DNA from 3 places in the Streptomyces herbicida genome. Region 2 is predicted to be linked to each of the others. Evidence: riboswitches for the same ligand, from Rfam matches in the RefSeq annotation. Region 2 holds a riboswitch; each other region holds the start of a gene.

The links. A riboswitch is a leader RNA that binds a small molecule or an ion and turns the genes downstream of it on or off. The one in region 2 is predicted to bind cyclic di-AMP.
Region 1: linked by a shared signal. The riboswitch ahead of Q8A52_RS07870 (C40 family peptidase) and the one ahead of Q8A52_RS33985 (M23 family metallopeptidase) in region 2 are both predicted to bind cyclic di-AMP.
Region 3: linked by a shared signal. The riboswitch ahead of Q8A52_RS47355 (M23 family metallopeptidase) and the one ahead of Q8A52_RS33985 (M23 family metallopeptidase) in region 2 are both predicted to bind cyclic di-AMP.

The regions. Positions count from the first base shown of each region.
Region 1 is NZ_JAUYWJ010000003.1:167,411-169,605, forward strand. Features, by position in the region: gene Q8A52_RS07870 (C40 family peptidase) at 66-1,289, opposite strand; cyclic di-AMP (ydaO/yuaA leader) riboswitch at 1,298-1,469, opposite strand; gene pcrA (DNA helicase PcrA) at 1,734-2,195, shown strand, end outside.
Region 2 is NZ_JAUYWJ010000019.1:124,555-126,749, reverse strand. Features, by position in the region: gene Q8A52_RS33990 (GntR family transcriptional regulator) at 1-370, opposite strand, end outside; gene Q8A52_RS33985 (M23 family metallopeptidase) at 559-1,314, opposite strand; cyclic di-AMP (ydaO/yuaA leader) riboswitch at 1,327-1,491, opposite strand; gene Q8A52_RS33980 (M16 family metallopeptidase) at 1,694-2,195, opposite strand, start outside.
Region 3 is NZ_JAUYWJ010000046.1:22,528-24,722, forward strand. Features, by position in the region: gene Q8A52_RS47345 (dihydrofolate reductase family protein) at 1-577, shown strand, start outside; tRNA gene Q8A52_RS47350 (tRNA-Met) at 627-700, shown strand; cyclic di-AMP (ydaO/yuaA leader) riboswitch at 998-1,157, shown strand; gene Q8A52_RS47355 (M23 family metallopeptidase) at 1,165-2,195, shown strand, end outside.

The sequences.
Region 1 (2,195 bases), on a different contig from region 2:
AGGGTCGCGTGCGCCTCGGGTTCACATCGGCCGCGGCGCTCGCGCCCCTGCCCCACGGTGGTCTCTCACGCCGGCCGCACCACGCTGTGGATGATCGACTCGCCGCCGTAGTAGATCGACTCCTCGCGGACGTAGGCGCCGGGCTTCGGGGCGTGGATCATCATGCCGTTGCCGATGTAGATGCCGACGTGGCTGATGTCGTCGTAGAAGAAGATCAGGTCGCCGGGCTCGGCGTTGGTGAGCGAGACCGTGGTGCCCACGTTGACCTGGTCGTAGGTGGTGCGCGGGAGGCTGACGCCCGCCGCCCGCCAGGCGGCCGAGGTGAGGCCGGAGCAGTCGTAGGAGCCGGGGCCGGTGGCGCCCCAGACGTACGGCTTACCGATCTGGGCGCGGGCGAAGGCGATCGCCTTCTCGGCCTTGGTGGTGTAGGAGGAGTCCGAGGAGGAGCCGGTCGAGCCCGTCGAACCGGTCGACCCCGTCGAACCCGTCGAACCCGTCGAGGTGGACGAGCCCGAGGAGCCCGAAGAACCGGAGGAGCTCGAGGAACTCGCGGCGGCGGCCTTCTTCGCCGCTTCCGCGGCCGCCTGCTTCTTCGCGAGCTCCGCGGCCTTGCGCGCGGCCTCCTCCTGCTTCTGCTTCTCGATCGCGGCGAGCCGGGCCTTCTCCTGCGCCGTCAGCTTGGACAGCAGCTCGCGAGCCGAGGCGAGCTTCTTCTGGACGGTGGCCTTGGCGGTCTTCAGCTCGTTCTGCGACTCGGTCAGCGTCTGGAGGCTCTTGGCGGCCTCCTGCCGCTTCTTCATGGTCGCCGACTGCTGCGTGATGTAGTCGTCGACCGCGCCCTTCTGCCGCGAGGTCATCCGGCCCATCAGCTGGGTCTGGTCGAAGTAGTCCTGCGGGGAGTCCGAGAGCAGGAAGGTGGCGGTGTCGGGCGCGGCGGCCCCGGTCCGGTACTGGGCGGCGGCGAACGTACCCAGTTCCTCACGTGCCTTGTTGAGCTTGTCCGTGCGCCGGGCCACGTCGTCCAGCAGGGAGTCGACGCTCTTGCGCTGACTGCCGGACTTCTCCTTGGCCGCGTTGTACTTCTCGGTCGCCGACTCCGCCTGGCGGTACAGGTCGTCGACCTTCTTCTCGACCTCCTCGATGCTCGGCTTGTCGCCGTCGGCGGAGGGGGTGGCATTGGCGGTCTGGGACAGCAGAGCCACGGAGGTGAGCGCGGCGGTGGCGATGGCGGGGGTGCGTATGCCTGTTACCAGGGCACTCGCGGGGCGCGACTTGCGGTGCGACGCCAAGGGAGGCGACTCCTTCCACGTTCCGCCTACCGAGTTAGCTGTCGGGTTCGGGCGGGTGGTTCGGAAGGGTTGCCCTACGGCCCTTGCTCCGGAGGGAGGTTGGGCCGATTCACCCCAAGGTCGGTTGGGTCCCCGGCTCCGGCTGCCGTGGCGGCGCACCGGACTCGGCGGAGGCCGCGCGGTCCGGCGACGTTCGCCGGTGGGGGTCGTACGGCCCGCCCGAGACGGTAGCCAACTGGTGTGGCCCGTGTGAAGGTTGATGGGCGATATGCCCGATACATTTTTGTGACCTGAAGGCAGAGTTCCGCCCGTGTGACAGCATGCTTCCGGAGCGTGAGACAGTTGTCCGGCTCATGCATCGGGAAGATCCCCCGCGCGCGGGGCCGGTCCTGTTTTCCGGGGCGGCGGTCGATTGTCGGTGGGGCACCCTAGACTCGGAGAGCGATGAGCAGCCTCTTTGACGACAGCTTCCTGGCGGACCTCCAGGCCCCTCACGGGCGCGAGGAGGAACCCCCGCCGCCGCCCGAGGACGATCACGCTCCGGAGCCGGTTCCGGACGATCTGTTCGGTGGGAAGTTCGACGTGCCTCCGGACCGGGACGCGTACTACCGCGACGGCGCCGCGCGCCCGGTGATCGACGCCGCAGCGCTGCTGGAGGGGCTGAACGAGAACCAGCGCGCGGCCGTCGTGCACGCCGGCTCCCCCCTGCTCATCGTGGCCGGCGCCGGATCCGGCAAGACCCGCGTGCTCACGCACCGCATCGCCCACCTGCTGGCCGAGCGGAACGTGCACCCGGGCCAGATCCTCGCGATCACCTTCACCAACAAGGCCGCGGGCGAGATGAAGGAGCGCGTCGAGCACCTCGTCGGCCCCCGCGCGAACGCGATGTGGGTGATGACCTTCCAC
Region 2 (2,195 bases):
GCAGATCCTCGCTGTTGCCCCGCCTGGCCCGCTCCTGGCCCAGCCTGACCAGGCCGCGCAGCACCTTGAGATGAGCCTCGGTGCGCCGCTGCGCGGCCCGGGAGGCTCCGAGCGGCTCCAGCAGCATGCGCATCTCCAGCAGATCGGCGGCCTCCTGCTCGGTCGGTTCGGCGACGCACGCGCCCGCGTGCCGCCGGGTCACCACGAAGCCCTCGGCCTCCAGGGTGCGCAGTGCCTCGCGGACGGGGACGCGCGAGACGCCGTAGCGGCGTGCGAGGAGTTCCTCGGTGAGGCGGCCGCCGCGCTCGTAGACACCGGCGACGATGTCGTCCCTGATCGCCGTGCATACCGAGCTCGCCGGAATACGCATGACCGACCTCCGCTTTAATCCCCGTGAAACGTCGCCGATTGACGTGTGTTCCGTGACTCTATTGCAATGAGCGGGAATTTCCGATGGCGTGCAGGAATCCATGGATATTTTTTGGACAGCGGCGCGGCCGAAACGGCGAAAGCCCCGGCTCGAGGAGCCGGGGCTTCGGGAAGCGGTGCGCCGTGCCGTCAGACGTTCACGCCGTGCTTGCGGAGGTAGGCGACGGGGTCGACGTCCGAGCCGTACTCCGGGGTCGTCCGGGCCTCGAAGTGGAGGTGCGGCCCGGTGACGTTGCCGGTCGCGCCGGACAGGCCTATCTGCTGACCGGGGACGACCTTCTGGCCCACGGAGACGCCGATGGACGACAGATGGCCGTACTGGGTGTACATGCCGTCCGCCATCCTGATCACGATCTGGTTGCCGTACGCCCCGCCCCAGCCGGTCGACACGACCGTGCCGGAGCCGACCGCGTGGACGGCGGTGCCGCTGGAGGCGTGGAAGTCGATGCCGGTGTGCGAGCCGGAGGACCACAGGGACCCGCCGGTCTTGTAGCCGGTGGAGACGTAGGAGTTCGCGATCGGCGTCACGAAGGCGTTGAGCCGCTTGCGCTCGGCCTCGCGGGCGGCGCGCGCCTTGGCCTCGCGCTCCTTCTCCGCCAGCGCGACGGCCTTCTTGCGTGCGGCCTCCTCGGCCGCCTTCTGCTCGGCGGCCTGCTCCTGGGCCGCGGCCTGGGCGTCGATCTGCTCGGCGACCGAGTCGCCCATGGTGATGACGGGCGTGAGGCCGGTGTCCGCGGGGGCGGGCTCGGCGGCGAGCGCCGGAGAGGCCGCGAGGCTGCCGATGGCGCCCGTGGTGGCGAGGGCCGCGACGCCCGCGGCGCGGGCGGTGGTGCGGTGCATCCGGCCGGGACGGCGGTGCTTCCCGGTGGCGCGAGTGAACGCCATGTAGTGGCTGGTCCTTTCCTTCCCTCTCGCCTACCGGGTTAGCTGACGGGTTCGGAGCAGGAAGGTCTCCTACGGACCCCCTCGCTGCACGCGCGGGCGTCCGATTCACCCCAGGGACTGCTATGGGTCCCCGGCTCCCCTGGCTCGCGCCGTACGGGGACTCGGCGATGGCTGTCCGGTGCCGCGGGTGCGGCGCACTGCCCGACGAACAGCCTGGACGACGCTATGCGGGCGGCCTTTCAATCCCCAACCCGAACCCGGATTTTGTAGCGCATCCCACAGGGCAGACAGGCAACCTCCGCACCAATTCGGACATCCTGGAGAAACGTGCGTGGGTCCTGACGACCCGTCGGCCGTCAGAACCCACGCGCGTGTGCCCCTACTCGGCGGAGACGACGGTGACTTCGCCGATGCCGAGCGCCTCGACCGGCTCCTTGATCTGGTCGGCGTCGCCCACCAGGACCGTCACCAGACGGTCCACCGGGAACGCGTTGACCACCGCGGCGGTGGCCTCCACGGTGCCGGTGGCGGCGAGCTGCCGGTACAGCGTCGCCTGGTAGTCGTCCGGCAGATACTGCTCGACCTGGTCGGCCAGCGTGCTCGCCACGGCCGCCGCCGTCTCGTACTTCAGCGGCGCGACCCCCACGAGGTTCTGCACCGCGACGTCGCGCTCGGCATCGGTGAGGCCCTCCTCGGCGAGCTTGCGCAGCACCGCCCACAGGTCCTGCAGCGCGGGACCGGTGTTCGGGGTGTCCACGGAGCCGCTGATGGCGAGCATCGAGGCACCCGTGCCGTCCGGGGCGGACCTGAGGACCTGCCCGAACGAGCGCACACCGTAGGTGTAGCCCTTCTCCTCGCGCAGGACGCGGTCCAGGCGGGAG
Region 3 (2,195 bases), on a different contig from region 2:
CCGGCTGTTCGGCCCCGGGGGCTACCAGGGCGGGCGGCTCCGGCTCGTCGAGACGCGCCGCATCGAGGACGTCGTACTGATGCGGTACGAGCCGACGGCACCCGGAACCGGGCGGTCGGTCAGCGCGGCGGACCGGCACTGGATGCGGATCGCCTGCGAGCTCGCGGCGCTGTGCCCGCCCTCGGAGACCGCCTTCAGCGTGGGCGCGATCGTGGTGGCCGCAGACGGGACCGAGCTGGCCCGGGGTCATTCGCGGGAGGGCGACGACCCGGTCGTGCACGCCGAGGAGGCGGCGCTGGCCAAGATCGACCCGGCCGATCCGAGGCTGGCCGCCGCCACGGTGTACAGCAGCCTGGAGCCCTGCACCCGCCGGGCGTCGCGGCCCGCTCCCTGCGCGCGGCTGATCCTGGACGCCGGGGTGCGACGGGTGGTCACGGCCTGGCGGGAGCCGGACACGTTCGTGCCGGGCGCCGACGGCACCGGGCTGCTGACGGGCGAGGGCGTGGACGTCGTCGTGCTGCCCGAGTACGAGGACCTGGCAAAAGCGCCGAACCGGCACCTGCTGACCGGCGAGTAGAGCCGTGCGTTTGCACCCCTGCGTATGGCGTATGCTTGAGGCACACCGACGCGGGGTGGAGCAGCTCGGTAGCTCGCTGGGCTCATAACCCAGAGGTCGCAGGTTCAAATCCTGTCCCCGCTACTCAAGGCTCAGGGCCGGAATCCAGTTCACGGATTCCGGCCCTGAGTGTTTTGTGCGACCACGCACTTATCACGAAGAGTGATCGGACGGAAGCCCTCCGCATAACATCTGAGTCACCATCAAAACCGCCGTGACTCATGTACTGCGGCCAACTCGCCCGATTTCCACCGGTCATGGCCTGTAAGTCCCGCAGTAAAAACGTTAATGATCAAGTAGAACGGCTTGGAATCTGACGGCGGGGTCTATTAACGTTCGATAACGCAGCGCGGTCGTCCCAGCCGTCACAAGAGTCGGCTCCGTGCGCACGCGCCGAATCCCGCAAGGGAACCGGGGAACCACCACCTTGGGGTGAATCACGCGGATGCCGCCGTGGAGGCACGGCCGGTATACGCGCGTAGGAGACCTTCCTGCTCCGAACCCGTCAGCTAACCCGGTAGGCGGCGGAAGGAAAGGAGTACGCCCGCGTGGCGTCCAACCGGCCTGCCCCCACAGCCCCATTCGTGCCGAGCGAGCACCCCGAGACCTTCGGCTACGGCAGCTACCGCACCGACGAGGGCCCGTGGGAGGAGTGGAACCCCACCGAGGAGTCCCTCAGCCCGGTACGCGGCCGGCATCGCGTCGCCAAGCAGCGCGGCGGCGGACTCGCCCGCAGCTCCACGGTCCTGGGCGTCGGTGTCATAGCCGCCGTCGGCGCGGGCGGCATGGCCAGCGCCAACACCGGCAAGCCGCCGGTGTCCATCTCCATGCCCGACCTGCCCTCCGTCGGCTCCCTGCTCGGCGACAGCACCCCGGACGACGCCCCCAAGGGCTCCGCGACCGCGCTCAGCGGCGTCGGCATGACCACCGCCGACAGCGCCCAGGGCGCCTCCGACGCCGGTGAGGCGCTGCGCAACCGCATCATGGCCCAGGCCGAGAAGCAGCGGGGCCAGGTCGACACCAAGGCCGCCGCCGCTGCCGTGGCCGCCGCGGACAAGCAGGTCGCCACCGCGGCCGCCAAGGCCGAGAAGGAGGCCGCCGCCAAGGCCGCCGCCGCCAAGGCGAGCGCGGAGGCCGCGGCCAAGAAGAAGGCCGAGGCCGCGCGCCTGGCCGCGCTGGCCAAGCAGTACACGCTGCCGACCTCCTCGTACACGATCACCTCGACCTTCGGTCAGGCCGGCGCCATGTGGTCCTCCGGCTACCACACCGGCCTCGACTTCGCCGCGCCCACGGGCACGCTCATCAAGGCCATCCACAGCGGCACGATCACCGAGGCGGGCTGGGCCGGCTCCTACGGCTACCGCACGATCCTCACCCTCGACGACGGCACCGAGCTGTGGTTCTGCCATCAGTCCTCGATCAGCGTCTCCGCCGGGCAGAAGGTCAGCACCGGCGACGTCATCGGCCGCGTCGGCGCCACCGGCAACGTCACCGGCCCGCATCTGCACCTGGAGGTCCACCCGGGCGGCCAGGCCACCGGGATCGATCCGATGACATGGCTGCGGGGCAAGGGCCTCAA